Regions from separate parts of the Providencia sp. PROV003 genome, predicted to be linked through region 4. Evidence: predicted binding sites of a transcription regulator. Region 4 holds the regulator's gene; each other region holds the start of a gene.
The links. The regulator CRP, encoded in region 4, controls carbon source genes, mostly activating them, when cyclic AMP is high. The targets are predictions, from matches to a motif close to ATGTGANNNNNNTCACAT.
Positions count from the first base shown of each region.

Region 1: the regulator CRP is predicted to act here: its motif matches at 1,643-1,660, upstream of adhE (bifunctional acetaldehyde-CoA/alcohol dehydrogenase).
Region 2: the regulator CRP is predicted to act here: its motif matches at 4,298-4,315, upstream of M1F14_RS20845 (NupC/NupG family nucleoside CNT transporter).
Region 3: the regulator CRP is predicted to act here: its motif matches at 4,605-4,622, upstream of udp (uridine phosphorylase).

Region 1 covers NZ_CP096369.1:2,966,543-2,974,035, reverse strand. Annotated here, with positions in the region: gene M1F14_RS13575 (ABC transporter substrate-binding protein) at 1-197, opposite strand, end outside; gene M1F14_RS13570 (YchE family NAAT transporter) at 747-1,391, opposite strand; gene adhE (bifunctional acetaldehyde-CoA/alcohol dehydrogenase) at 1,857-4,547, shown strand; gene M1F14_RS13560 (thymidine kinase) at 4,747-5,376, opposite strand; gene hns (histone-like nucleoid-structuring protein H-NS) at 5,907-6,317, shown strand; gene galU (UTP--glucose-1-phosphate uridylyltransferase GalU) at 6,745-7,493, opposite strand, start outside.
Region 2 covers NZ_CP096369.1:4,560,340-4,567,832, reverse strand. Annotated here, with positions in the region: gene prfC (peptide chain release factor 3) at 1-1,559, shown strand, start outside; gene M1F14_RS20860 (BON domain-containing protein) at 1,755-2,165, shown strand; gene M1F14_RS20855 (patatin family protein) at 2,316-3,398, shown strand; gene M1F14_RS20850 (TatD family hydrolase) at 3,391-4,176, shown strand; gene M1F14_RS20845 (NupC/NupG family nucleoside CNT transporter) at 4,481-5,764, shown strand; gene deoC (deoxyribose-phosphate aldolase) at 6,253-7,032, shown strand; gene deoA (thymidine phosphorylase) at 7,081-7,493, shown strand, end outside.
Region 3 covers NZ_CP096369.1:93,200-100,692, reverse strand. Annotated here, with positions in the region: gene M1F14_RS00465 (aldolase) at 1-491, shown strand, start outside; gene otnI (2-oxo-tetronate isomerase) at 502-1,281, shown strand; gene M1F14_RS00455 (DeoR/GlpR family DNA-binding transcription regulator) at 1,294-2,061, shown strand; gene denD (D-erythronate dehydrogenase) at 2,125-3,084, shown strand; gene M1F14_RS00445 (GntP family permease) at 3,095-4,471, shown strand; gene udp (uridine phosphorylase) at 4,762-5,520, shown strand; gene M1F14_RS00435 (tyrosine-protein phosphatase) at 5,798-6,580, shown strand; gene M1F14_RS00430 (DedA family protein) at 6,730-7,260, shown strand; gene rmuC (DNA recombination protein RmuC) at 7,373-7,493, shown strand, end outside.
Region 4 covers NZ_CP096369.1:349,519-357,011, reverse strand. Annotated here, with positions in the region: gene M1F14_RS01480 (aminodeoxychorismate synthase component II) at 1-538, shown strand, start outside; gene M1F14_RS01475 (aspartate aminotransferase family protein) at 668-1,882, shown strand; gene M1F14_RS01470 (hypothetical protein) at 1,943-3,292, opposite strand; gene M1F14_RS01465 (hypothetical protein) at 3,468-4,454, opposite strand; gene crp (cAMP-activated global transcriptional regulator CRP) at 4,646-5,278, opposite strand; gene M1F14_RS01455 (OsmC family protein) at 5,634-6,035, shown strand; gene M1F14_RS01450 (phosphoribulokinase) at 6,126-6,992, opposite strand; gene M1F14_RS01445 (YheU family protein) at 7,050-7,259, opposite strand; gene M1F14_RS01440 (hydrolase) at 7,256-7,493, opposite strand, start outside.

The DNA.
Region 1 (7,493 bases), 2.1 Mb from region 4:
AGTAAGTTTAAAATAATATTGCTTTCTGGTACCCCTTCCACTTTATGAGGGTCAAGTGATGTGACTTCTGAGCCATTGTTTATCGTGATCACCTGCGGTGACTTAATTGCCGTATCTGTCGCATTAGCCTGAAGCGTAATAAATAATATCGAGAGTGCACCAAAACCCATTTTTGATTTGATCATCATATCCCTCATGATTAATTGATGGCGCTATCACTGCATTAGCAGCCTTCTCTACAAAATTAGTTGATTGTTATAACTATCAAGTTTGCTGTTTATTAAAGTAAATAGCGCTCTCCCCAACAAATATCAATAACAAGTTTTTAACATTTTTGCGCATAAAAACTTTATATGAATATTCAAATAATCATGCAAAAGTAAAAAATATACTTTAATAACATTATGATAAAAAAATTACCGCACCCAAAAAGCAGTATCGCCTTTTTTGTGGTTCCAAACATATCATTAACAAACACTAATTAGAATAGTGAATAAATTTACGTAGCTCACAATTTCTTACTTTTTATCCCTGCTTTAGCAAAAAATGCGACATATAATTACAGTTAACATATTTGTTATCCGTAATTGTTAATTACTCTAATTTTGAGGGCATCTGAGGGTAATAAAAGTAGTCTGTATATGAATGGTTAGTATTCAGAAGTAGAAAATACAATTCGAGGGAATGTTGGCTGCAACAAACCACTGCAACCAACAAAGATAGCTAGATAGGCAAAAGAATAAAAATTATAACAACCCAGGAAATAACGCCTTAACCCCTGTCACGATAAACTCAATCCCTAACGACATAAGCAACAGCCCCATAATACGAGTTACAACGTTAATCCCAGTTTGGCCAAGGTAACGAACAAGTAAAGATGCTGAACGAAATAGCAACCAACAACAAAATGCAAAGAGAATGCTGGTCAGCGCTAAACCCAAAAAGTTTTGCCAACCATGCCAACGAGATGACCACACAATACAAGAACTAATTGCCCCCGGACCGGCCATTAGTGGTAGTGCTAACGGGACAACACCAATACTATCTCTTACTGCAGTTTCTGTTTTTTCTTGCTTATTCTGTTTATCTTCACCAATTTTTCCACTAATCATCGACATTGCGATTGTCACAATTAATATCCCCCCTGCGATGCGAAATGAATCGATGGAGATACCAAACAACTGAAGTATTGAGTCACCTATGAGTAGTGAAGTACATAAAATAATAGCGACTGAAGTATTCGCTACAGTATTAGTTTTATTTCTCCCTGCATTACTTTGATAGTTAGTCATACTAATAAACACAGGTAGAATGCCTACTGGGTTTACAAGTGCAAAAAGACCAATAAAAAATTTAATGTAACCAGATAAATCGAGTAATGCGATGCTCACTCAGCCATTTCCTTAAACAGTTCTCTTAAGAGATGCATTGATACCTTTTCTAATTTTATCACCTCTGGTGCTAATTTCCTTGCGCGAAATAATTTTTTCTATAACAAACTAAATTTCCTTGTTATTTTAGTGAGTAATGAATGAATTTTTCCCCACAAATGTATTAGTCATATTAAATTAAGTCATAGAACAATAACACTTACATAACGTATATGAATATAAGCCTGCTGAAAGGTGTCAGCTTGGCATTTTCGTGATTTAGATCACTTTATTTAATTCCTATTTTGTTAATCTATTCTTAACTGATAGACAGGATTAATAAGATTTTTAAGCCAATAGGCGATGATGAGCAGCGTTATTATTAGAATTATCTATACTTTCACTTTTAGGCAGTCTTTTTCGCCCAGTTTGTCGATACATTGCTCATTGGCTTAAAAAGTTTAACATTTATCAGGAGTAATCTATATGTCTGTAACTAACGTTACCGAACTCAATGAACTCGTTGCTCGTGTCAAAAAAGCTCAACGCGAATTCGCGACTTTCTCACAAGAAAAAGTTGACGAAATATTTCGTGCTGCTGCTCTCGCTGCCGCTGATGCACGTATCCCCCTAGCAAAACTCGCTGTTGAAGAATCTGGAATGGGTATTATTGAAGATAAAGTGATAAAAAATCATTTTGCTTCTGAGTATATCTATAATGCCTATAAAGACGAAAAGACCTGTGGGACTTTATCTGAAGACCCAACATTTGGAACAATAACGATTGCAGAGCCTATCGGTATTATTTGTGGCATTGTGCCAACCACTAACCCAACCTCAACTGCAATTTTTAAATCATTAATTAGTCTAAAAACACGTAATGCCATTATCTTCTCTCCACATCCACGTGCGAAAAATGCAACCAATCGTGCAGCTGAAATAGTACTTAATGCCGCTATTGCTGCAGGTGCACCAAAAGATATTATTGGCTGGATTGATTCCCCTTCCGTTGAATTATCCAATGCATTGATGCACCACGCTGATATTAACCTGATTTTAGCGACAGGTGGACCAGGTATGGTTAAAGCAGCCTATAGCTCTGGTAAGCCAGCGATTGGTGTCGGTGCGGGTAATACCCCTGTTGTGATTGATGAAACAGCAGATATCAAACGTGCTGTTGCATCGATTCTCATGTCAAAAACCTTCGATAACGGCGTTATTTGCGCCTCAGAACAATCCGTTGTTGTTGTGGATGAGATCTACAACCAAGTTCGTGAGCGTTTTTCCAGCCATGGCGGCTATTTACTGCAAGGTAAAGAACTTAAAGCGGTTCAAGAAATCATTTTGAAAAATGGTAATTTAAATGCTGCCATTGTGGGCCAACCTGCTGTTAAAATTGCCGAAATGGCGGGCATCACTGTCCCTATCACGACTAAAATCTTGATAGGTGAAGTTAAAGTTATTGATGATTCAGAACCCTTTGCCCATGAAAAACTGTCCCCGCTCTTAGCCATGTATCGTGGTAAAAACTTTGAAGATGCCGTCTCCAAAGCTGAACAATTAGTCGAAATGGGAGGGATTGGCCATACTTCTTGCTTATACACCGACCAAGACAATCAACATGAACGAGTGAACTACTTCGGCCAAAAAATGAAAACAGCACGTATTTTAATTAATACGCCGGCCTCGCAAGGTGGTATTGGTGACTTATACAACTTCAAACTAGCTCCTTCTCTCACATTGGGTTGTGGCTCTTGGGGGGGTAACTCTATTTCCGAAAACGTCGGGCCAAAACACTTGATCAACACTAAAACTGTGGCGAAGAGAGCTGAAAACATGTTATGGCATAAACTACCAAATTCAATCTACTTCCGTCGTGGTTGCCTACCTATCGCCCTTGAAGAGATTGCAACTGACGGTGCGAAACGTGCCTTTATCGTCACTGATGGTTATTTATTCAATAATGGTTATGTTGATGAAGTAGTCAATGTACTCAAAAAACACCACATTGAAACAGACGTATTCTTTGAAGTTGAAGCAGACCCAACATTAACAGTTGTACGTAAAGGCGCTGCCCAAATGCAAGCATTCAACCCTGATGTTATTATTGCATTAGGTGGTGGTTCACCGATGGATGCAGCGAAAATTATGTGGGTCATGTACGAACATCCTGAAACACACTTTGAAGAGCTCGCGCTACGCTTTATGGATATTCGCAAACGTATTCACCGCTTCCCTAAAATGGGCGTTAAAGCGAAACTAGTTGCGATTACAACTACTTCGGGTACTGGCTCTGAAGTTACGCCGTTTGCGGTTGTGACTGATGATAAAACAGGTCAAAAATATCCATTAGCGGATTACGCACTCACCCCGAACATGGCTATCGTTGATGCAAACTTAGTCATGAATATGCCTAAATCTTTAACTGCCTTTGGCGGTCTAGATGCAGTGACCCATGCATTAGAAGCTTATGTTTCAGTGCTAGCTAACGAATTTACCGATGGCCAAGCGCTTAAAGCATTAAGTTTATTAAAAGATTATTTACCTGCCAGCTATCACGAAGGTGCTAAAAACCCTGTCGCTAGGGAGCGTGTACATAATGGGGCTACCCTTGCAGGTATTGCATTTGCGAATGCGTTCTTAGGGGTATGTCACTCAATGGCACATAAACTAGGTTCAGAGTTCCATATTCCACATGGCCTCGCCAATGCCCTATTGATTTGTAATGTCATCCGTTTCAATGCGAATGACAATCCAACTAAGCAAACAGCCTTTAGCCAATATGACCGTCCTCACGCACGTCGACAGTATGCTGAAATTGCTGATCATCTCGGTTTAACTGATTCAGGGGATCGTACAGGCGCTAAAATTGAAAAATTATTAGCATGGCTTGATGAAATAAAAGCAGATTTAGGCATTCCAAAATCTATTCGTGAGACAGGGGTACCTGAAGCAGACTTCTTAGCTCGCGTAGATAAACTGTCTGAAGATGCATTTGATGACCAATGTACTGGTGCTAACCCAAGGTATCCATTAATCTCTGAAATTAAACAATTATTATTGGATTCCTATTATGGTCGTGATTTTGTTGAGCATTCAACAGCACCTGTTACCGAACATATAGAAAAGAAAGTTCCTCAGAAAAAAACAGCTGAAAAGAAAACCACTAAAAAATAATTTATTTATAGATTATTAAATTAGCAAAGGCACTGTTATAGAAACAGTGCCTTTTTTGAGGACTTAAAATGAGTTGCGGCGTACTAAATATTAACGTTTATATATATGATTTTTCCTAATAGCTAGTTTTATATCACCTTCTACTCGCATAACGAGATTATAATAATTATTTTATTTCCATACACGTAACTATATAAAACTACCTAAAATGAATTGTTTTTTTAGGAATTATCCCTTCATTCATCATTTGCGCTTGTTTTATTGCTTCTGAATAGTGTTTACGACAAACAGATATATACTTTTCATTACCGCCTATATCGACCTGAGCACCCTCATATACAGCAATACCATCACTTCCTATACGTAATACCTTATTAGCCTTACGCCCACAGTAGCATACGGTTTTTAGCTCAACCAATTTATCTGCCCATGCGAGTAAATATTGACTGCCTGCAAATAGTTGCCCAGCAAAATCAGTGCGAAGTCCATAGCACAAAACAGGGATATCCTCGTTATCAACGATGTCACATAATTCTTCAACTTGTTTTTTTGTTAAAAACTGACATTCATCAATAAGGACACAATGCACTTTCTGTAACTGATTTTCGCGCTTAATAACCTCTGCCATATCCGTCGTTGTTGAATAAACCAACGCTTCAGCAGATAAACCAATACGCGAGGATACTTTCCCCTGAGCAAAGCGATTATCTATCTCTGCTGTGAAAATAACGGTACGCATCCCTCTTTCATTATAGTTATACGATGATTGCAATAACGACGTTGATTTGCCTGCATTCATTGCTGAATAATAAAAATAAAGCTGAGCCATCTGGCTGTTTCCTCACAATTAATATACGCAATAATTTTACCATAAAACATATCATTAGATTAACAATATGACACTATCTCACTTTACTTATTGAAAATTTAACCCTTTTTACAATTATTTTGCTTCTTATCGCTAATAAAGCTTACCTTATATACAATAAAAACCAATTTGATATTAACTATAAACTGTATCAGCTAAAGCATGTTAAGCTAAAATTCATCATCAAAAAAAGAAAATTTAAGTTAGTATCCCCCTTCAATTCATTCTGAGTAAAAGTAGAATGCGGCTTTCGACAAGCACTGCGAAATATTAAATCACAAAGTTTTTTTCTTATTGCTATTTTTTTCATTAGTTCAGTTATTGATAATAGCGGTATATATATCTACGAAAGTTTTATTTTTCTTTTGTAAAAAAATTGCATTCGTAAAAGATAACTTTTAAACTAGAGAAGTAATTTAGCTATTGCAGAATTTAAAATAGCATTCTATTATTACTGTACACATGCCAACAAATAATTTGAGACCAGGAAAATGAGCGAATCATTAAAAGCGTTAAATAACATCCGTACTCTTCGTGCTCAAGCTCGCGAAGTAACTTTAGAATCGTTAGAAGAAATGCTGGAAAAATTAACCGTCGTTGTTGAAGAACGTCGTGATGAAGAAAACCAAGCTCGTGCAGAATTAGAAGAACGTAACCGTAAACTGGAAAAAGTTCGTGAAATGATTCTTGAGCAAGGCGTAGATTTAAATGACCTTCTGCAAACAATGGATTCAGGTAAAGGCACAAGTACTCGTGCTAAACGTGCAGCTCGTCCAGCTAAATATAAATATGTTGATGAAAATGGTGAAACTAAAACGTGGACAGGCCAAGGCCGTACTCCAGCTGTAATCAAAGTTGCCATTGAAGAACAAGGCAAATCATTAGATGATTTCTTGATCTAATCGCCTAATCTTTTATTCCAAACACCCTTTTTAAAAGGGTGTTTTTGTTTGTACCTTTATATATTATTTTATATTAGTCTCTAGCTACAAAGTCTCTTAACCATTATAACCACTAGCTCCCCCTGCAATTCTTGCTTAATTTATAGCCTCTAATAGGTATTGCACTAATCATCAAATATTTACAATTAAATAAAAACGCCAAGGTAAAGATTTGTAATTTTAATTAGACATTATTAAATTCAAAAGCAATTGTTTAATGTGACTGAGTGCTATTTTTATCGCACTGCATGGAGGTAAAATTAACAACGAGTAGAAAAGTCGCTTCTACTCCTTAATACTTAGTCTTTATAGTTAATAGTTCATCTCTATCTATAAAAAAGGCTAACTTGTCTAGTTAGCCTTGAATTAATTTACTGAAATAAGTTTTCTATTTCGGCGCGTTCAATGAAGCCGACAATTCTGTCAACCACTGGGTAAAGTCATCTCCTAAAGTGTCATGTTGCATTCCATATTCAACAAATGCTTTCATGTAACCTAGTTTATTTCCACAGTCATGACTTTTACCACATAAGTGGTAAGCCTCTACAGGTTCATTATTTTCCATCATTAATGCGATTGCATCAGTTAGCTGTATTTCATCACCAGCACCTGGGACTGTTTTTGCTAATGCGTCCCATATTTTTTCAGATAAAACGTAACGACCAACAATAGACAAATTGGAGGGGGCTTCTTCACGACTTGGTTTTTCTACCATGCGAATAATTTTTTTGCTGTCCCCCGGTTGCAGAACTGCGCCATTACAATCAACAATACCGTAATTGGAAACTTCTTGCTCGGGCACAGGTTCAACCAGAATTTGGCTCGCCCCCGTAGATTCGTACTGTTCTAGCATTTCACGTAGATTAAATTTTGTTAAATCCGTGCTATAACGGTCTAAAATCACATCAGGTAAAATGACAGCAAATGGCTCTTCACCCACTAATGGTTTTGCACATAAAATAGCATGCCCTAACCCTTTCGCAATCCCTTGACGTGTTTGCATGATAGTAACATGACTTGGGCAAATAGATTGCACCTCATCCAATAACTGGCGCTTAACACGCGCTTCCAATATGGCCTCTAACTCGAAGCTAGTATCAAAGTGGTTCTCAATTGAGTTTTTTGATGAATGGGTAA
Region 2 (7,493 bases), 460 kb from region 4:
ATAAGCGAAGGACCTTTGCTATCATCTCTCACCCCGATGCGGGTAAAACCACAATCACTGAAAAAGTGTTATTGTTCGGGCATGCTATTCAACGGGCTGGTACGGTAAAAGGCCGGGGTTCTAACCAGCACGCTAAATCCGACTGGATGGAAATGGAAAAGCAGCGTGGTATTTCGATTACTACCTCTGTCATGCAATTTCCTTATAACGATTGCCTTGTTAACCTACTTGATACCCCAGGGCATGAAGATTTCTCGGAAGACACTTACCGGACGTTGACTGCGGTTGACTGCTGCTTGATGGTTATTGACTCAGGTAAAGGGGTTGAAGACCGGACACGTAAACTGATGGAAGTTACTCGCTTACGTGATACGCCAATCTTAACATTCATGAATAAATTGGACCGTGATATTCGCGACCCAATGGAATTAATGGATGAAGTGGAAAACGAGCTGAAAATTGCCTGTTGCCCAATCACATGGCCTATAGGTTGCGGTAAATTATTCAAAGGTGTTTACCACTTACTGCGTGATGAAACCATCCTATACCAAACAGGTCAAGGCCATACAATTCAAGAAATTCGCATTATTAAAGGGTTAAATAACCCTGAATTGGATGCTGCTGTGGGAGACGAACTGGCAGCCCAATTACGTGATGAACTTGAGCTTGTTCAAGGCGCATCCCATGAATTTGACCATGAAGCATTTTTGCAAGGTGAGTTAACCCCGGTATTTTTTGGTACGGCTTTAGGTAACTTTGGTGTTGACCATATGTTAGACGGGCTAGTCGAATGGGCTCCACAACCACAAGCGCGTAAAACAGATTTGCGTGAAGTGAAAGCAACAGAAGAAAAATTTACGGGCTTTGTGTTCAAAATCCAAGCTAATATGGACCCGAAACACCGTGACCGTGTTGCATTTATGCGTATTGTTTCAGGTACTTATGAAAAAGGCATGAAACTACGTCAAGTGCGTATTAAAAAGGATGTGGTAATTTCTGATGCCTTAACCTTTATGGCTGGTGACCGCTCTCAAGTTGAGAATGCTTATGCGGGGGATATTATCGGCTTACATAATCATGGGACTATCCAAATCGGTGATACCTTTACACAAGGTGAAGAGTTGAAGTTTACGGGTATCCCTAACTTTGCACCTGAATTGTTCCGCCGTATTCGTTTACGTGACCCATTAAAACAAAAGCAACTGTTAAAAGGCCTTGTTCAACTTTCGGAAGAAGGTGCGGTACAAGTTTTCCGTCCGTTAACCAATAATGACTTAATTGTTGGCGCGGTCGGTGTGTTGCAGTTTGATGTGGTAGTGGCACGCCTGAAAAGCGAGTATAACGTAGAAGCTATTTACGAAGCCGTAAACGTTTCTACAGCTCGTTGGGTTGAGTGTGACGATGCGAAAAAATTCGAAGAATTTAAACGTAAAAATGAGCAAAATTTAGCACTTGATGGCGGTGATAACCTATCTTATATTGCGCCAACAATGGTGAACTTAAATCTCACTAGTGAACGCTACCCTGATGTTAGGTTCCGTAAAACACGCGAACACTAATACGTTTTTTCTCTCCCGCTACTAGTTTTGTAGCGGGGGATCTTCTTTCGACCTTCTTTTAAAGCCTATTTTTCTGTTTTTTATCGCATTTGCATCAAGAATATTCTGTCTTTGTCTTCTTTCTCTTTATTTTTAACGTTTTTTTACTTAGGCTATATTATTAGTTAGTCCATCACAGTGAAAGGAAGGTTTTTTATGAAAAAAGCAACGCTATTAAGCTGTTTGGGGGTTATTGGGTTGAGCTGGGCGCTCACGGCTTGTAGCTCATCATCAGATAGCGCTTTGAAAAAACAAGCTTCAGAAACGTGGGACAGCGCGTCAAAAACCGTTGAAATGGCGGGTAAAGATACAGGAAATGCAATTTCGAGCGGTGCAAAAAATACGGGTGAGTATATTGATGACTCTGCGATCACCGCTGATGTGAAAGGAAAACTACTCGGTACGAAAGGTATTTCGAGTAACAATGTATCAGTGAAAACCGTTAATGGAGTGGTTTATTTATCAGGTTTTGTCACCTCGACGGATCAAATTGACAAAATTGTACTGGTGGCATCACAAGTTAATGGGGTGAAATCAGTCCAAAATGGTCTGGTGCTTGCCAACTGATTGGTAAATAAATGTATCAATAGCGCAAATTGCTGAATATTTATTATACAGATCCGTTAGAATGGGCTTTCGTTAGAAGGCTCATTCTATTTTTAGGTGGCTTGAGAGCCTTTAGTCAAAAATACAAGAAATAACGGATTAAGGGGTAGTATGGGGAAACACGTCGCAGTGACATTGGGCACTATTGAGCCCCTCGCATTTTTAGACAACATTAACTCGGGGAAAACCGCACTGATATGTGAAGGTGGTGGGCAACGAGGGATTTTTACTGCGGGCGTACTGGACGAGTTTTTAATTTCCGATTTTAATCCTTTTGACTTAATGATTGGTACCTCTGCTGGGGCACAAAATCTTTCTGCTTATATCTGCGGCCAAGCAGGTTATGCACGACGAGTGATTACTCGCTATACCACCAATTCTGCTTTCTTTAACCCACTACGGTTTATTCGTGGGGGGCATCTTATTGACCTTGACTGGTTAGTTGAAACAACGGCAAAAGAATTACCATTGCGGATGCAAGCAGGGCTTGAATTACTTGCATCAGGGCGCGAGTTCTATATGGGGACAAGCCGCAGCGATGACTTTATGGCTGAGTTCTTACAACCTACAGCAGATTCTTGGTTAGATATTATCCGTGCTTCGAGCGCTATTCCTGGTTTTTATCGAACAGGTGTTGAGCTTGGTGGGACTTTGTACCTCGATGGTGGGATCAGCGCGGCGGTTCCAGTTGAAGAGGCTTATCATCGTGGTGCTGAGACGATTGTTGTGATCCGTACAGTGCCATCACAAATGTATTTTACGCCTGAATGGGTGAAAAGAATGACTCGCTGGTTAGAGGGGGATAGTAATGGCTTGCAGCGCATGGCTGCAATGTTAAAAATTCACCTTAAAAGCTACCGTAAGACGCAGGAATTTATTGAAAATCCACCTAAGGATGTACAGATCTTTGAAATTTACCCACCGGTTCCACTCAAGAGCAGTGCGCTGGGAAGTAAAGTTTCTTCATTGAACCAAGATTATCATACGGGTAGACGATGCGGCCGCTATTTTATGGCGGCACTTGGGGATGCGTTTATTGAAAATAGGCGTAGATTTAGCCGTACCTTAGAGCAAAAAATAGAATTAAACCCGATTGATATACAAATCGAGCCAGAAGAACATCGAGATTTAGTCCCTACAATGGCTACACAGCCCCTAAAAGGGATGCAAGCTAGTGAGAAGCTAGATGGATAATCTGCGGTTTATTGACACCCATTGCCATTTTGATTTCCCACCTTTCAGTGATGCATTTACTGACAGTTTAGCGCTTGCTAAGCAAAATGGGGTGAGTAAGATTATTATCCCAACTGTCAGTGTCGATAATTTTGCACGCGTGTGGCAACTAGCACAGCAGCACTCATCGTTGTATGCCGCGATGGGCTTTCACCCGTTGTACTTAAGCCAGTATCAAGATCAACACATTGATATTTTAGTCGATTACCTTAATAAAAAAGATAAAAACTGTGTGGCGATAGGGGAGATAGGGTTAGACCTTTACATGCAAAATCCACAGTTCGAGCATCAACAAAAAATACTTTCTGCACAATTAAGGCTGGCAAAACAATTCGATTTACCTGTTATTTTGCATTCACGAAAAAGCCACGATCAGCTAGCGGCGATATTGCGCCGTATGGATGTCCCTGCTCGTGGTGTTATTCATGGCTTTGCAGGGAGCTTATCTCAAGCGCAAGCTTTTGTTAAACTTGGCTATTATATTGGTGTTGGTGGGACGATTACTTATGAAAGAGCCAATAAAACACGTAATGTGATATCTAATTTACCCCTTTCCTCGTTACTGCTAGAAACGGATGCACCGGACATGCCAGTGTCAGGTTTTCAAGGCGAGCCAAATCGGCCAGAACGTATTCAATGGGTTTTTCGTGCATTATGTGAACTTCGCCACGAATCCCCCGCAGAAATTGCCCAACAACTTTACAACAATAGTTTGTCGTTATTTAATCTAACGGAGTAAAACCGCAAATAAACGATAAATAATATTTATGTAAGCTTGCTACCTATCTATTTTGCTCCATTCATATTTTGCTTTGGTTGATGAGATGTTTAGTGCCTTTCCAGACTAAACCGAGTCTTGTTTGTGATTTTTGTCACATTATTTGAATTTTTATTGTTTATTGCACCACGTATTTGTGATGAGTATTGCGGGTTATTCATGATGACTAGGTATAATCATCAAACTAAGAGACAAGGTGACGTACACGTTTCCTTATATATCAATTTAAAATCAAGTGAACAGGGATCCTTCCATGCAGCTCATTATGAGTATTATAGGAATGGCGGTGCTTATCGCGATAGCCGTCCTATTTTCTAGCAATCGCCGGGCTATTCGACTCCGCACAGTCGGTGGTGCATTTTTAATCCAACTTGTTATTGGCGCATTTGTCCTTTATGTTCCCGCGGGGCGTAGTGTGCTCCAAGGAATGTCTGACGCTGTTTCTAAAGTTATTGGTTATGGTCAAGATGGGATGAGTTTCATCTTTGGGGGCCTTGTTTCCGATAAAATGTTTGAATTATTTGGTGGCGGCGGCTTTATTTTTGCTTTTCGCGTGCTGCCTATCATCGTCTTTTTCTCATCACTGATTGCGGTTCTATATTACTTAGGCATCATGCAGTTAGTGATAAAGGTATTAGGCGGTGGTCTGCAAAAAGTCTTAGGAACCTCCAGAACAGAATCGTTATCAGCCACAGCGAATATCTTTGTTGGTCAAACAGAAGCGCCACTGGTGGTACGTCCATATATCGCAACAATGACAACATCTGAGCTATTCGCCATCATGTGTGGTGGTTTGGCATCTGTTGCAGGGTCAGTATTGGCGGGTTATGCTCAAATGGGCGTCCCAATGGAATACCTGATAGCTGCATCCTTTATGGCAGCGCCGGGTGGGCTATTATTTGCCAAGCTGATGGTACCAGAAACAGAAGATGTTAAAGACAGAGTTGATGCGACGGATTTAGTTGCTGAAGACGAGCGCCCTGCCAACATTATTGATGCAGCCGCTTCAGGGGCTTCATCAGGGATGCAACTTGCGCTGAACGTGGGTGCAATGTTATTGGCTTTTATCGCGTTGATCGCGTTAATTAATGGTATTTTAGGTGGAATTGGTGGCTGGTTTGATTATCCTCAATTATCACTGGAGCTATTACTCGGTTGGTTGTTCGCACCGATTGCATTTCTCATTGGGGTGCCATGGAGCGAAGCGACAGTCGCAGGGTCTTTCATTGGCCAAAAAATTGTTGTGAATGAGTTTGTTGCATTCATGAACTTTGGTGAGTACATGAAGGCAGATGCTGAGGTTTTAGCCGCGGGTAAACAAGTGTTATCTGACCATACAAAAGCGATTATTTCTTTTGCGCTGTGTGGGTTTGCTAACTTATCATCTGTCGCTATCTTATTAGGTGGGTTGGGCGGAATGGCGCCAAGTCGCCGCGGTGATGTCGCACGCTTAGGCATGAAAGCGGTTATGGCAGGTACACTGTCTAACTTAATGAGTGCAACAATTGCAGGCTTCTTCCTGACTTTAGGTGCAGCGGCAGTTGCTTGATGTTGTTTCGAGGGGCAAAAGCTGGCTCTCTTAAACAAATATAACGGAAGGGCTCTTGTCCTTCCGTTTTTAATTTGATGCGTTATATTCTTTTGTGAATTTTTATATCAATCGAAAATTTTCAACTACTCTTAACGTAGTAAATTAATGATAAAGCATGTATCGAAAAGCCATTTGAGAGAATAAAATGGCCGTCAGATTAGGTATAATTGCAATCTGTATCACATTTATTATTTTAATAATGTAACATTCAGTCGATTAATGTGATTTGTAGCACATAAAATAACGCTATTCCATGGTCTACTATCATTAGTAAGCTGCTATGGAACTGCTAGTTCTCAGAGTAAAGTTACTCTAGGGCATGATGCGGTGAGAAGGATCTCAGCTGCTCAGTTCGGAAAGTATCCGACTAGCATCTTTAAGGAACCAAGCCCGCTCGCCAACAAAGAACGTGTCGTTCTGAAGAATTAACAACGTTGGAGAGTTATATGACTGATTTAAAAGCAGCCGCACAACGCGCGCTGACCCTGATGGATTTAACCACTTTAAATGATGACGATACTGATGCAAAAGTGATCGCATTATGCCATCAGGCGAAAAGCCCAGCAGGTAATACAGCTGCAATCTGTATTTATCCTCGCTTTATCCCTATTGCACGTAAAACATTACGTGAACAAGGTACTCCAGACGTCCGTATCGCGACAGTAACGAACTTCCCTCATGGTAATGATGACATCGAAATCGCATTAGCTGAAACTAAAGCGGCGATTGCTTATGGTGCAGATGAAGTTGACGTGGTTTTCCCATATCGAGCGCTGATCGCGGGGAATGAAAAAATTGGTTTTGATTTAGTGAAAGCCTGTAAAGAGGCTTGTGCTGCGGCAAATGTGTTGTTGAAAGTGATTATTGAAACCGGTGAATTAAAAGAGGCAGCATTGATCCGCAAAGCTTCTGAAATTTCAATTAAAGCTGGCGCTGATTTTATTAAAACATCAACAGGTAAAGTGCCTGTTAATGCGACATTAGAAAGTGCAGAAATCATGATGCAAGTGATCCACGATATGGGCGTAGCCAAAACGGTTGGTTTTAAACCGGCTGGTGGCGTTCGTACTGCAGAAGAAGCAGCAGATTACTTAGCATTAGCAGGAAGAATTTTAGGTGACGATTGGGCTGATAGCCGCCATTTCCGTTTTGGTGCATCAAGCTTATTAGCAAATTTATTAAATACGCTAGGTTTTGACGTTAAAAAATCAAGCAGCAATTATTAATTTTCGCAATATTGTTAACCGATAAATTCGACTTTAAAGGAGTATATCGTGTTTCTGGCACAAGAAATTATTCGTAAAAAACGCGATGGTAAACCACTAAGTGAAGAAGAAATTCGTTTCTTTATCAATGGTGTTCGTGATAATTCAGTATCAGAAGGTCAAATTGCTGCATTAGCAATGACTATCTATTTTAATGATATGACGATGCCTGAACGCGTTGCTCTGACATTGGCAATGCGTGACTCAGGGACAGTTCTTAATTGGAAATCACTTAACCTGAATGGCCCATTAGTCGATAAACATTCGACTGGTGGGGTAGGCGACGTGACTTCACTGATGCTTGGCCCTATGGTTGCAGCGTGTGGTGGTTATGTTCCGATGATTTCAGGCCGTGGTTTAGGTCATACTGGTGGTACATTAGATAAACTCGAAGCAATTCCAAATTTCGATATTTTCCCTGA
Region 3 (7,493 bases), 260 kb from region 4:
ATTTAGACCCAAATAGATTGAGCAAATTAGATGCCGAAGGTAACTGGATAGACGGTGATAAACCAACGAAAGAAGTGTCTATGCATATGGCGATGTATTTACAACGCCCTGATTGCCAAGCGGTTGTCCATCCTCATTCCCCTTGGTTGACCGCATTATCTTGTTTGCCGGGGTTGGATACTAAAAACTGCTTACCGCCAATCACCCCTTATTACGTGATGCGAGTAGGTAAATTACCATTAATTGAGTACCTGCCTCCGGGGGATGACCGTATTGGTGAGGAAATTGCCAAATTGGCACCGACCCATAACGCGGTATTGTTATCGAATCATGGCCCCGTAGTGGGAGGGAAAACATTAAGACAAGCATTCTTTAATACTGAAGAATTAGAAGATACTGCTCGTCTGTACATCACCTTACGCCCACACGGCTTTACAACATTAACGCAAGAGCAAGTTGAGCAGCTCGAAAGTCGTTATCCACAAAAGTAAGGAAACAGAAATGGCTAAATTTGCGGCAAATTTAAGCATGATGTTTAACGAAGTGCCTTTTATGCAACGTTTTGCAAGTGCAGCGAACGCAGGGTTCAAAGGTGTTGAGTATCTTTTCCCTTACGAAGAAGATGCTAATGCGATTGCCGGTGAACTCAAAAAATACAATTTAACTCAGGCTTTATTTAATATGCCAGCAGGTGACTGGGGAGCGGGAGAGCGCGGTATGGCTTCTATTCCGGGTCGTGAGGCTGAGTTTGCTGAAGGCGTACAAACTGCATTGAAATACGCGAAAGCGTTGGGCTGCAAGCAAGTGCATGCAATGGCGGGTAAAGTGGATGAAAACTTCACACTTGAGCAGCAAAAAGCGTGTTTTATCAAAAACATTCAACATGCTGCGGATGTTATGGCAGAACACGGTATTCGTGTACTGATCGAGCCGATTAATACTCGTGATATGCCGGGGTATTTTTTAACGACTCAAAAGCAAGCCGAAGCGCTATTACCTGAAATTAACCGTGAAAATGTCTTTATCCAGTTAGATTTATATCACTGCCAAATTATGGAGGGTGATTTATTGAAAACGATTGAGCGTTTATGGGGCAAGTTTAGTCATATTCAAATAGCGTCAGTGCCATATCGCCATGAACCGGATAGTGGCGAAGTTAATTATCCATGGATTTTTAAAAAATTAGATGAAATGGGTTACGAAGGTTGGTTAGGATGTGAATATCACCCTGCTGGCCGTACCGAAGATGGGTTAGGCTGGTTAAAACAAGCAAATTCATAATGAGGAAAACCTATGCTTCCTTCTGAGCGTCGTGATTTTATTTATCGTTATGTGCATGAGCACCAAACTGTTTCAATTAGTGATTTAGTTGAGCTAATGAATGTTTCGCATATGACAGTACGACGTGATATCCGCATGTTGGAAGAAAAAGGGAAAGTAACCAGTGTTAGTGGTGGCGTTAAATTAAATGATGCACTACGCCAAGAGCTCCCTTGGAGTGAAAAAGCACGGTTGCATCACCGTCATAAACGTGAAATTGGGCAGTTTGCTAGCTCATTAGTTGAAGATGGGCAAGTTGTGTATCTCGATGCTGGGACGACGACCTTTGAAATTGCACGAGTACTCGGTGAGCGTTTTAATTTAACTATTGTCACTAATGATTTTTCTATCATGCAGTATCTGATGAATAAGTCACAGTTAAACCTGTATCACACCGGGGGGCAGGTAGATAAACGTAACCATTCTTGCGTAGGCAATACCGCGGCAATGATGCTGCAAACGTTAAATGTGGACATTGCGTTTATCAGTACGAGTTCATGGGATATACAGCATGGGGTTTCGACCCCACATGAAGAAAAAGTTCAGATAAAACAGACTCTACTTGATGTTGCTCGCCGTTGCGTGCTGGTTTCAGATAGTAGTAAGTTCGGCAAATATGGCATGTTCCGTGTTTGTCCATTGAATCAATTGCACGACATTATTTGCGATGACCAACTGCCAACGGATGTCGTGCAACGGATAACAGAACAAAACATAAAACTTCATTTAATCAAGACATAAAACATAAATAATCTTACCTAGAACTGCATAGCCAGTTAAAAGGCTATAGCAAGGAGAATTACAATGAAAGTTATTATTACTGGTGGCGCAGGCTTTCTGGGCCAGCAGCTAGCCGCTGCTTTGCTTAAAAATACTCAGGGCTTAAATTTTGACCACCTTGTTTTAGCCGATATTCAGTGCCCTACAGCACCCATTGAGGATGCACGAGTCAGTTGTGTTGCGTTAGATTTAACACAGCCAGGTGCGGCCGATAAACTGATTGATGCGCAAACTGATGTGGTTTTCCACCTAGCAGCTATCGTCAGTAGCCACGCTGAAAGTGATTTTGACTTGGGTATGAAGGTTAACTTCGAAGCAACTCGCCAATTATTGGAAGTTGCACGTGCCAAAAACCCAGCAATCAAATTTATGTTCACCAGTTCGCTAGCAGTGTTCGGCGGAGAATTACCTGAGGTGATCACTGATTTATGTGTGGTTAATCCTCAATCTTCTTATGGCGCCCAAAAAGCCATGTGCGAGCTGATGGTCAATGATTATTCACGTAAAGGTTATGTGGATGGGCGTGTTATGCGTTTACCAACCATTAGTATCCGTCCAGGTGTGCCAAATAAAGCCGCTTCTTCATTCGCGAGTGGCATTATTCGTGAGCCATTAAATGGGATTGAAAGTGTTTGCCCTGTCTCTCCTGATCTCGCTTTATGGTTATCCAGCCCTGAAACAGTTATCAATAATTTTATCCATGCTGTCAGTATTCCAGCAGAAAAATTTGGTAAATCGCGCACAGTCAATCTGCCGGGGATCACCGTTACTGTACAAGGCATGATTGATGCACTGCGTGAAGTTGCAGGGCAAGACGCTGTTGATCTTATCCGATTTGAACCAGATGAAGCTATTAATCGTATTGTGGCTAGCTGGCCGGGTAAATTTGATATCAGCCGTGCTTTGGAACTTGGCTTCCGTGCAGATGGCTCTTTCAGTGATGCGATACGCTCGTTTATCACTCACCATGGCGCATCCAAGTAGGAGATAAACTATGTCCTATATTCCTGTTATTGGCCTCGCGGTGGCCATATTTGTCCTGATATTTTTAGTATTACGAACGCGTGTTCATGCGCTGTTAGCGATGCTAATTGCTGCTGCAATCGCAGGTATTTCTGGTGGATTGACAGCAGCAGAGACAGTGACAGTAATTACGAAAGGCTTTGGGTCAACACTCGGTAGCATTGGTATTGTTATCGGACTCGGGGTAATGATGGGAAGGGTATTGGAAGTTTCCGGTGCCGCTGAACAGATAGCCTATAGCTTTATCAAATGGTTAGGTAAAAAACGCGAAGAGTGGGCATTGGCAATTACTGGTTATATTGTCAGTATCCCTATCTTTGTTGATTCTGCTTTCGTCATCTTATATCCATTGGCAAAAGCACTGGCAAAAAACGGTAAGCGCAGCATCTTAACATTAGGAGTTGCACTTGCTGGTGGGCTCGTTGTTACACACCATACTGTTCCGCCAACACCAGGTCCTTTAGGCGTTGCAGGTATTTTCGGTGTTGATGTCGGGGCGATGATCCTTGCTGGGATGAGCCTTGCTCTCCCCTGTGTTATTGGTATTGTTTTTTACGCAAAATGGTTAGGCACTAAATATCCTGAGTTTATGCCAGATGAAACGGGCAGCGAAGATTTAAAAGAAGTTCATGCCCGTTACATGGAAGAAAAAGCAAATAAACCATTACCAAGCTTATTTTTATCATTATTACCGATTATCACGCCAATTTTGCTGATCTTTATTAATGCAATTAATGGCTTGATTTTGAAAACAGCACCATTCCAAGGTATGGAAGGCAATTGGTATTTCCAGACTTTTGAATTCTTAGGTGCGCCGATTATTGCTTTATCAATAAGTGTATTGATCTCTGTATACACATTAATGCCAAAAGCAACGAAAGAAGAAGTCATTGACCGTATGGAAGAAGGCTTGCAATCGGCGGGGATCATCCTATTAGTTACTGGTGCTGGTGGTGCATTAGGTGCGGTGTTACGTGATAGCGGAACAGGGAACATTCTTGCTGAGCATGTTGCTAACTTGCCTATTACACCTGTATTAATTCCGTTTATTATCGCGACATTGGTTCGTTTGATCCAAGGCTCTGGTACAGTTGCAATGATCACAGCAGCATCTATTTCTGCGCCGATCATTAGCCAAATACCCGATATTAACTTATTAGTTGCGGCGCAAGCGGCAACAATGGGGTCTCTGTTCTTCGGTTATTTCAACGACAGCCTATATTGGGTTGTGAACAGAATGATGGGAATAAAGGACGTTAAACAACAAATTATTGTTTGGTCTATCCCTACCACTATTGCGTGGGGTATAGGTTTAGTTGGTGTCCTTATCCTTGATGTAGTTCTCTAACATAGCGTTATTATTTTTAGTTCTGCCAAATAATCAAAGCGCCCAGCTATTAGGGGCGCTTTTTGTGGTTATGACAAACTTTCATCTATACTGGTATCAACGGATTTTAAATAGACATAGCGCAAATGTTAATTTGTGATGAATATCACTAAATAATGAAATTAAGTTTTTATTGTTTTCATTAAAAGTGACGCTTATCACTAAAAGTTAATGGTTTTCTCGCTATATTACTAGTTACGATTAATCAGTGATGACTGATTTAATGATGCCATTGTGTAAAGGAGTTTGAAATGTCTGACGTTTTCCACTTAGGTTTAAAGAAAAGTGACTTACAGGGTGCAACTGTAGCGATTGTTCCTGGGGACCCTAACCGTGTTGAAAAAATTGCACGTCTGATGGATAACCCTGTACACCTTGCATCATTGCGTGAATATACCTCTTGGCGTGGTGAGCTCGATGGAAAAGCGGTTATTGTGTGCTCAACAGGTATTGGCGGTCCGTCAACATCTATTGCGGTTGAAGAACTCGCTCAGCTAGGCATTCGTACTTTCTTACGTATTGGTACAACAGGCGCAATCCAAGAAGATATTAATGTTGGTGATGTGTTAGTCACAACAGGTGCAGTACGCTTAGACGGTGCTAGCCAACACTTTGCGCCATTAGAATATCCAGCAGTTGCAGATTTTAATTGTACTAATGCTCTTTACGCTGCGGCAAAAGATGCGGGTGCGACAGTACATGTTGGGGTGACGGCTTCTTCAGATACCTTCTACCCAGGCCAAGAGCGTTACGATACTTATACCGGCCGTGTTATGCGCCATTTCAGAGGTTCAATGAAAGAGTGGCAGGACATGGGGGTAATGAACTATGAAATGGAATCGGCGACATTGCTCACTATGTGTTCCAGTAGCAAAGGCTTACGTGCAGGTATGGTTGCAGGCGTTATTGTTAACCGGACCCAGCAAGAAATTCCAAACGAAGCGTTACTGAAAAAAACGGAAGGTAACGTACTAAGCATTGTCGTTGAGGCTGCTCGTCGTCTGCTATAGTCAATAATTTACTGGCTCGCTTACTGAAATTTCACTCGGTTGTGGATGTAAAGTAGGCGAGCTTAGTCTCCGCACTTTCTTCCTGTATTCCCTCATTTATATTTTTCCTATAAATTTAGTAATTGCTAACAATTTACAGTGAATAATCTGATCCCCCTTATTTCGTAGATCTGTTATTGTCATAAAAACAATTATCAATATTATGTGCCCTCAAATTATTCAGGATGCATTTATTTTTGTAATCTGAATAAAAGCTGTGGGGCTAAAAGGAATTATTATGTCGACAACACCTTATCTTCACCCTTCAGTACTTCCTCTTAAAGGGGGGATTAACTTCCGCGATCTTGGCGGGAAAAAACTTCCTAATGGCAGCAAAATTAAACCTGGTATACTATTTCGTTCGGGGTCATTAGACCGCTTAACTCAAGAAGATGAATCCGTTTTACATTCACAAAACCTTTTTCAAATTATTGATTACCGTGATGAAGCTGAAATTTTAGATAAGCCTGATGTGATCTGGGAAGGGGCTCATTATATTCATGCGCCAGCGAATCCTTTAGCTAAGGAGGTTTCGGCTAACTTAGATAAACTGACCCCAGAAATATTAGAACAATTTGACCCACAAGCTTTTATGTTCCGTCTGTATGAATTATTACCGTTGAATAACCCAGCTTATCATCAACTGGTGAACTTACTGCAACAACCAGAGAAAGGTGGAATAGTCCAACATTGTGCTGTCGGGAAAGACCGTACCGGCGTTGGTTCAGCATTAGTCCTCTTTGCGCTCGGGGCCGATTTGGAAACCGTTATGGAAGATTATTTATTGACCAACGAAACACTAGCACCTTATCGCAAACATCTTTTAGCAGAGCATGCAAAAACGATGAATGAAAACATCGTTAAAAAGTTTGAGTATGTTTATTCCGTGCGCGAAGACTTTCTAATGACTGCCTTAAAGAGTATTGAAAGTCACTATGGTAATGTTGATAAATGGCTAGAGAAAGATTTTGGATTGGGGGCTGGCCAGCGGGAAGCACTGCAAAGTCATTTTCTTGATTGATCTATCTTAAGTGACGACGAGTTGTGGAAATTGCGCCTTATAAATTCCATAACTCGGTTAATTGATAAGGATTTTTTGCTTCGTTTAACCTTGATTTATCACATTTTCGTTACTGTAATAAAGTAAATCAATGATGATAGGGGATTGCTTTGACGCTTAATGAAATCGTTACCCTTGTAACCGACTTTACTCGTGAAAATGAAATATGGGCTCTTCCTATTATTTTCTTTCTCGCGTTTGGTGAGTCATTAGCATTTTTATCGCTACTTTTACCTGCAACAGTCATTTTATTAGGGTTAGGCGCTTTAATCGGTGAAAGTAATATTACATTTTGGCCAATATGGCTTGCTGCCGCTTTAGGGGCATTTTTTGGGGATTGGCTTTCTTATTGGTTTGGTTTTCATTATAAAGAGAATGTTCGCAAAATGTGGCCGATTTCCCGTAACCCGCAAATGATAGATAAAGGGCATCGTTTTTTTGACCGCTGGGGGGTATGGGGGATTTTCTTTGGGCGATTTTTTGGCCCTCTACGTGCGGTTGTTCCCCTTGTGGCAGGGATTTGCGCGATGCCACAGCGTCATTTTCAACTGGCAAATATTGCTTCTGCGATGATCTGGGCATTTGGCATCTTGGCACCGGGTGCACTCGGTCTGAAGTGGTTTGCAAGTTGGGTAGGCTAAGCAAAGCTTGCGAAATGCTTCGCAAAATTTTCTCAGTATATGTAATTACCTCTGGACACTTATACAGTATCCAATTACCTTACACTGGGTTTTGTAAAGTAAGGGTGTAATCGTGGATACCTCTCTTTTATATGCAGTTATTGGTGTGTTGAGTGGCATTTTAGTGGGTGGCTTAGCAACGTGGTTTTCTATTGCTCAAAAAATAGCTCACAAAGATCAAGAGCTACAACAAA
Region 4 (7,493 bases):
CAACTTATACCAATACTTCTGTGAGTTAGGTGCTGAGGTTGTTGTAAAACGTAATGATGAAATTACCATCGAAGAAATTGAACAGCTTTCGCCTACCCATCTTGTGATTTCGCCTGGGCCATGTACGCCTGATGAGGCTGGTATCTCCCTTGAGGCAATAAAATATTTTGCGGGTAAACTCCCTATTTTGGGTATTTGCTTGGGGCATCAGGCGATTGGGCAAGCTTTTGGCGCATCAGTCGTTAAGGCTCGTCAAGTTATGCACGGCAAAACATCAGCAATCCATCATAATCACCAAGGTGTGTTTAAAGGTTTAAACCGTCCTTTGACTGTGACTCGTTACCATTCTTTAGTTATTGCAGCAGAGACACTTCCTGTTTCTTTTGATGTGTCAGCATGGTCATTAAATAACGGTGATGTTGATGAAATCATGGGAATACGGCACAAAACTTTACCTATAGAAGGTGTTCAATTCCACCCAGAAAGTATTCTAAGTGAACAAGGTCATGAATTACTGAATAATTTTCTGAAGTATTAGTTTGCGAATATCATTGATAACAAATTAATTATGCATATTTCTCCGTTAACTATTGCTCTTTTGTGATTTTTTATTCATATTTGATGATTATATTTTCATTTTAGCAGAGAGTAAGGGTAGGTGAGGGGTATGTCAGAACAACAATCAGTCAATCGGCAGACTTTTGATCAAGTTATGTTGCCTATTTTTTCACCCGCTGAGTTTATCCCAGTTAAAGGTGAAGGTAGCCGTGTTTGGGATCAGCAAGGTAAAGAATATATTGATTTTGCAGGGGGGATTGCCGTTCTTGCCCTTGGCCATTGCCATCCTAGCTTAGTGTCGGCAGTGCGTGAACAAAGCGAAAAACTGTGGCATGTCAGTAATATTTTTACCAATGAGCAAGCACTTAAGTTAGCGCAAAAATTAACTAGCGCTACTTTTGCTGACCGTGCATTTTTTGTTAATTCAGGCTCTGAAGCGAATGAAGCCGCATTTAAGTTAGCGCGTCGTTATGCCATCACCAAATATAATCCTTATAAAACTAAGATTATTGCATTTAAGCAAGCTTTCCATGGCAGAACATTATTTACGGTCTCTGTTGGTGGGCAAGCGAAATATGCAGATGGTTTTGGGCCAAAACCTGCCGATATCATCCATGTCCCTTTCAACGATCTTGAAGCAGTAAAAGCGGTTATAGATGAAAATACCTGTGCGGTAGTGCTTGAGCCTGTACAAGGTGAAGGTGGGGTGACCGCGGCAACATCTGCATTTTTACAAGGTGTACGTAAGCTGTGTGATGAAAATAATGCACTGTTAATTTTTGACGAAGTACAAAGTGGTATGGGGCGTACAGGGAAATTATTTTCATATATGCATTATGATGTGACCCCCGATATTTTAACCACGGCAAAAGCACTGGGGGGCGGCTTTCCTATTAGTGCTATGATCACCACAGAAGAAATTGCTAAAACAATGGAAGTTGGGTCTCACGGTACAACCTATGGTGGTAATCCATTGGCTTGTGCGGTAGGGAACGCGGCCTTTGATATTATTAATACTGAGGAAGTACTAAATGGTGTCGAAAAACGTCGTGAATTATTTATCGCTCATTTAAATAAACTGAATGATAAATACCACGTTTTTTCTGAGATCAGAGGAATGGGCTTATTAATTGGTGCTGAGTTAGACGGCAAACTATTGAACCGTTCGAAAGATATCCTGCAAGCCAGTGCAGTAGAAGGTTTAATGATGCTTAATGCGGGTGCTAATGTATTGCGGTTTACGCCGTCACTGATTATTTCTGAAGAAGAAATTAATAGCGGTATGGTGAAATTAGAGACAGCGATTGGGAAGTTGTTGAAATAACTAAGAGATAAGTTGCAGAATGATTTCTGCAACTTATTGAAAAGTTAAATTTTATAGCGTTTACTGAGTTGGTAATGGTATTTTTATTGCTTTTAATCGTGCTTGTAATTGCTCTTTTGAACTACTAATTGGTATTCCAGCCGCTAGGCATTGAACTTTATGTGTATGTGAATATTTTTTTACTCCTTTATTATTGGCTAAAGGGTATTTATTTTTTAGGGTCTCTTCTTTTTGAGCTGTTTTTCCCTCATTAACCTTAAGGGCTGATGTAAGGTTATTGTCTTCATTATCGGAGTGGTAGCCAGAAGATAACGAGGTGAGACTAATTGAGGCCATGGATAGCGCTTTGTTGGCAAGCTTTTCCTGTAGTGCTCTAATTTCATGATTTTTATTATTATTATCAATTCTTAAGTCTTGGACTAAACCTCTATAATCAAGGTTATCATTATCTAACTCTTCAATTGAATTATATAACAAGTCATTTTCTAATATTAAGTTTTTAATAATTCTATTGTTTTTTGTGTTTTCAGTTTCTAATTTTTTTTCTAATAGGTCATCAAAATCAAAGTCGTGAGACTCATTGTGGTAAATAGGTGTATTATCTTCATCGTAGGTAATGAAAGATTCACATATTATCGGTTTTTTCAGAGCTAAAATATTTTTTTCTAGAGCATTTTTATCCAATGTAATATTGTGAACTTTATTTTTTATATCTTTTAACTCATTACTCAATAAAATTTTTACTGAGTTTTGTATTTTAATTAATTTTTCAATTTTTTTATTTTTTCCTTCTATGTTATTTTTCATTGGTATTTCTTTTTCTAATGACACTAAGTATTTACTTTCTTTTTTTAAGTATGCAATTCCTCTTATTTTTGATTCATATCTTATGGCTGATTTCAGATCATCAATTTCGTTTTTTAGCTCTTCGCTTTTATTGGTCAATTTTTTATTTTTGTCTAATAAATCTAGGTAATGTTTAAGATAGCCTATTGTTTCATTTTGTTTCTCTATGATTTCATCTGTAGCTGGAATTTCACTAAAAAAATCATTCTTACCTAGTAAATTATCAATGGAGTTTTCTGTTTTATTTTTTAAATCCTTAATGAATTGTGGGATATTAAATGAATTATCTATAAGCTTATTTTCAAGGGAAGAAATTGTTTTTTTGTTTGAGTTTAATTTATTAAGTAAATTTAAATCACTTCCCTTTGAACCAGCTTCTGGTAAGCTAATATAGAATTTTGATTCCGTATTTTTTTTGTTAAAATGAAAAAATGAGAATGGATTATTTATTTTCAAATTTTTAATTTTTTGTGTAATAGTGGGTGTTTCTTTCTTAGCCCCAGTTGATGAGTTTTTTCTGTATAGTGAGCTAGTTATGGTGGTATCTAGGGGGGTGGTTTTCATAGTCATATCCTATATTAATATTAAAAAAGTAATTTGCTAAATAAATATTCATGCTTAATATTGAAATAATTAATTTATTCAATGCATTGATTTTATCTTATGGTATTATGATTTTACTAATAATGTATTATTAATAATTTGAATTAATAATGATCTTATATAAAATAGAGATGTTTTATTTAATGGTTTGTTTTTTTAATTCTTTCAATAAGTTATCGTTAATATGAATTTGGTTTTGTATTTCAAATATATTATCTTTAAGTGCCATCATTTCCATGGTTAGTCTTTTTTCTTTTTCAATGCTATTGCTTATTTTTATTAAGTCAGCGGTTTTAATTGAATTAACATTTCTATTAAAGTGATTTTTTCGTGGTTTATAGTCTAATGGCATAGATTTGTTAGATAGTTTGTAATGTTGCATGATATATTGTGTTCTTAATACTGAAGTTTTTGTTTGTTGTATATTTCCCTTGAATTCAAAAGTGCTTTTAGGTAGAGGAATGTATTTGGAATTATCTTGATTATTATCAGCAACTTTATAGTACACATATTTAAACTTTTTCTGAGAGGAATTCTTTGTTTTTTGTTTCATTGGTTCCAAAGGTAAATCAATATTATTGGTATTTTTTTTGTTTGTTCTGGTTATTAAAGGGGTTTTAGTGCTATTTTTATTTTCTAGTTGCTTAGGATGATGGTGATTTTTTATGATTTCGTTTTTTATTTCTGAGTTTTTGATGTTAATCCCTGGAGTTTTAACGTACCGATACAAAAAATCAGCATATTTATGAATTTCTTTATCAGCACTATTAAAATCCTCAAAAACTGTTTGGTTTTCTGTTATTAGTGAGTCTGCATCTTGTTCATTATAAAAAGTAGATGTATAAAATTTATACAATCGGACTTTCAATTGATTAACTTTATGCTTAAATTCGTCAGCGCTCAATAATTTAGTATTATTTATACTTTCTGAATCACTTTCATAAGCTGAGTCAATGCTTTCTAGGCTATAAGCATCTGATAGTTTAGATTGTTGCTGAGTGGATAAGGGCTCTTTTCTCGATGAGGCAGTCACAGCAAAGATTTTCTTTATAAAATCATCGGAATTGCTAATGTTTTTAAAAAGTTCGGAATGGCCTGACAAATTGCTAAGTGTAATTTTCATAAATATAACCCTACTTAATATTATGATTATTATTTTATAGAGAGCTAAATAGATAAAATATAAAGAAACGATACTCATTAATATAAGCATATAAATATGTTGCTATAATTAAACTGAAATAGCTTTATATCGACGATATAAAGCTATTTTAAATTGCATGCCTCGCCAAGAGAGCGAGGCTGAAAGGTTAATTAACGTGTACCGTAAACAACGATGGTTTTACCGTGTGCAGAGATCAAGTTTTGATCTTCCAGCATTTTTAAAATACGGCCAACAGTTTCACGGGAACAACCGACAATTTGGCCAATTTCCTGACGGGTAATTTTGATTTGCATACCGTCTGGGTGGGTCATTGCGTCAGGTTGTTTCGCTAGATTCAATAGGGTTTGAGCGATACGGCCTGTGACATCTAAGAAGGCAAGGTTGCCGACTTTTTCTGATGTTGTTTGTAAACGACTGGCCATTTGCGCTGAGAGACGCATTAAAATATCAGGGTTAACCTGAATCAATTGACGGAATTTTTTGTAAGAAATTTCAGCAACTTCGCAAGCGATTTTAGCTCTCACCCACGCAGTACGTTCTTGCCCTTCTTCAAATAACCCCAGTTCACCAATGAAATCCCCTTGATTCAGGTAAGAGAGGATCATTTCTTTGCCTTCTTCATCTTTAATTAAAACAGCCACTGAACCTTTAACGATATAGTAAAGGGTTTCTGCTTTCTCACCCTGATGGATCAGTGTGCTCTTGGATGGATACTTATGAATATGGCAGTGTGACAAAAACCATTCAAGAGTAGGGTCTGTTTGTGGCTTGCCGAGAACCATTAGCGTTATCCTCTGTATGTTATTGCAGCCATCCGGAAAAGCTTACCAGAAAGGCTGGCTTTAAAGTCACTAGCTTAGCATATTAATTTGCCTTATATACCCTAAATAATGTGAAGAGCTGAATAACTTCAGCGCATTCGATAGGCTAGGGTAAACAAATTGATATCAACACTATAATATAATCAATTAAACCGCTGAGTTTTGATCTTAGTCCTATCAACTAAGTATTGTTTGTAGCATATCCAATGAAGAAAGTCTCCCCTGTATCGCTTCAGCCTAATAAAGCTGATATAACATTCATTATATCTATGGAACAATGTAGCCTTTAAACCGATTTCATTTCAAGGGGAATAAAATGGAAGCAAGAGTAAAATGGGTAGAAGGACTTTCCTTTCTAGGTGAGTCAGCTTCAGGGCATCAAGTCATGATGGATGGTAATGCAGGTGATAAAGCACCTAGCCCAATGGAAATGGTGCTAATGGCGGCAGGTGGATGTAGTGCAATAGATGTCGTTTCAATTTTACAAAAAGGGCGAAATGATATTACTGATTGTGAAGTTAAATTAACATCGCAGCGCCGTGAAGAAGCTCCACGTTATTTTGTTAAAATACATTTGCATTTTATCGTAACAGGAAATGAATTAACGGAAAAAACGGTTGAAAGAGCTGTTCAGCTCTCGGCTGAAAAATATTGCTCAGTGGCACTGATGCTAGAAAAAACGGTTGAAGTCACTCATAGCTTTGAAATAAAAAATTAAAAATAAATTTATTTTTTATATTAAAATTTTAATAAAAAGATGCTTACCTTAATTAATGGTAAGCGTCTTACTTATTATTTGAGAAATAATTTAACTGTTTTTCTGATTAATTAACTTTTCAACTAATGGCATCATGATCAATTCCATTGCTAGACCGAGTTTTCCTCCGGGTACGACAATGGTATTCATAGCCGAAATAAAAGAACCGCAGATCATTGAAAGCAAATAGGGGAAATCGATGTGTTCGAGCCCTCTAAAGCGGATCACAATAAAACTTTCATCTTGTGAAGGGATAGTTTTGGCTGAAAATGGGTTGGAGGTGTCTACAGTCGGAACTCGTTGGAAGTTGATATGAGTACGCGAAAACTGAGGGGTAATGTAGTTGATATAGTCCCCCATTGAACGCACAACAGAGTCCATAACCGCTTCACGGGAATGGCCCCTTTCGGTCGTATCACGAACCAACTTTTGAATCCATTCAAGATTGACAATCGGGACAACGCCAACAAGTAAATCAACATGTTGCGCTACATTATGCTCAGGTGTAACAACCCCACCATGCAGACCCTCGTAGAATAACACATCAGTTTTTTCAGGGAGTGGTTCCCAAGGTGTAAAAGTACCTGGTTGTAGACCGTACGGAACCGCTTCATCATAGGTATGTAGGTATTTTCGTGATTGTCCACAACCTGTTTTTGCATAATCAATTAAAGTTTGTTCTAGCAAAGCAAAGTCATTCGCTTCAGGACCAAAATAACTGATATGCCGACCTTGTTCTCTCGCCTTGCGGATAGCCATGTCCATTTCAGGCCGCGTGTAACGATGAAAGCTGTCCCCTTCTAATGTAGCTGGTTGGATATTGAGTTGGTGGAAAACTTTACGGAATGCTTGGCTAGTTGAGGTCGTGCCTGCACCACTGGAACCGGTGATAGCAATAATCGGATGTTTTTTGGACATAGCGAACTCCCTGTGTTGCGCTTATGTCCACTATGGCAAAATAGCGAACAAAGCGGGTTAGCGGGTTTTAGGCATGAAATTAACCGACTCATGCAATTCAGACCAGACTAGCACAATTTCGCCAGAAACTAACTGCCGTTTCACATCATTAACTTTGTCTTGTAAGCTTTTCTCATGTGCCCCATAGTCAGTTCCTTCTCGTAAAACATAGCTTTCGATGAGGCTTTCCAGTGCTTCTGGAGATAACTCACGCCAAGGGATAATCATGGGTTTTCCTTATTTAAATAAGGGGTTAACCATTGCGGAATTCGAGTTTCTAGCCACATTTGCGGTTTTCTAAAGGTCCCGCTGACAAAACCAACGTGCCCGCCATGTTCTGTCATTTGATATTCCACATTATGGGGAAGAAAAGATAAATCAGGAACAACCTCAGGAGCCATAAATGGATCATCTTTGGCGTGAATAATTAATGTTGGTTTAGTAATGTGAGCCAATTTAGGT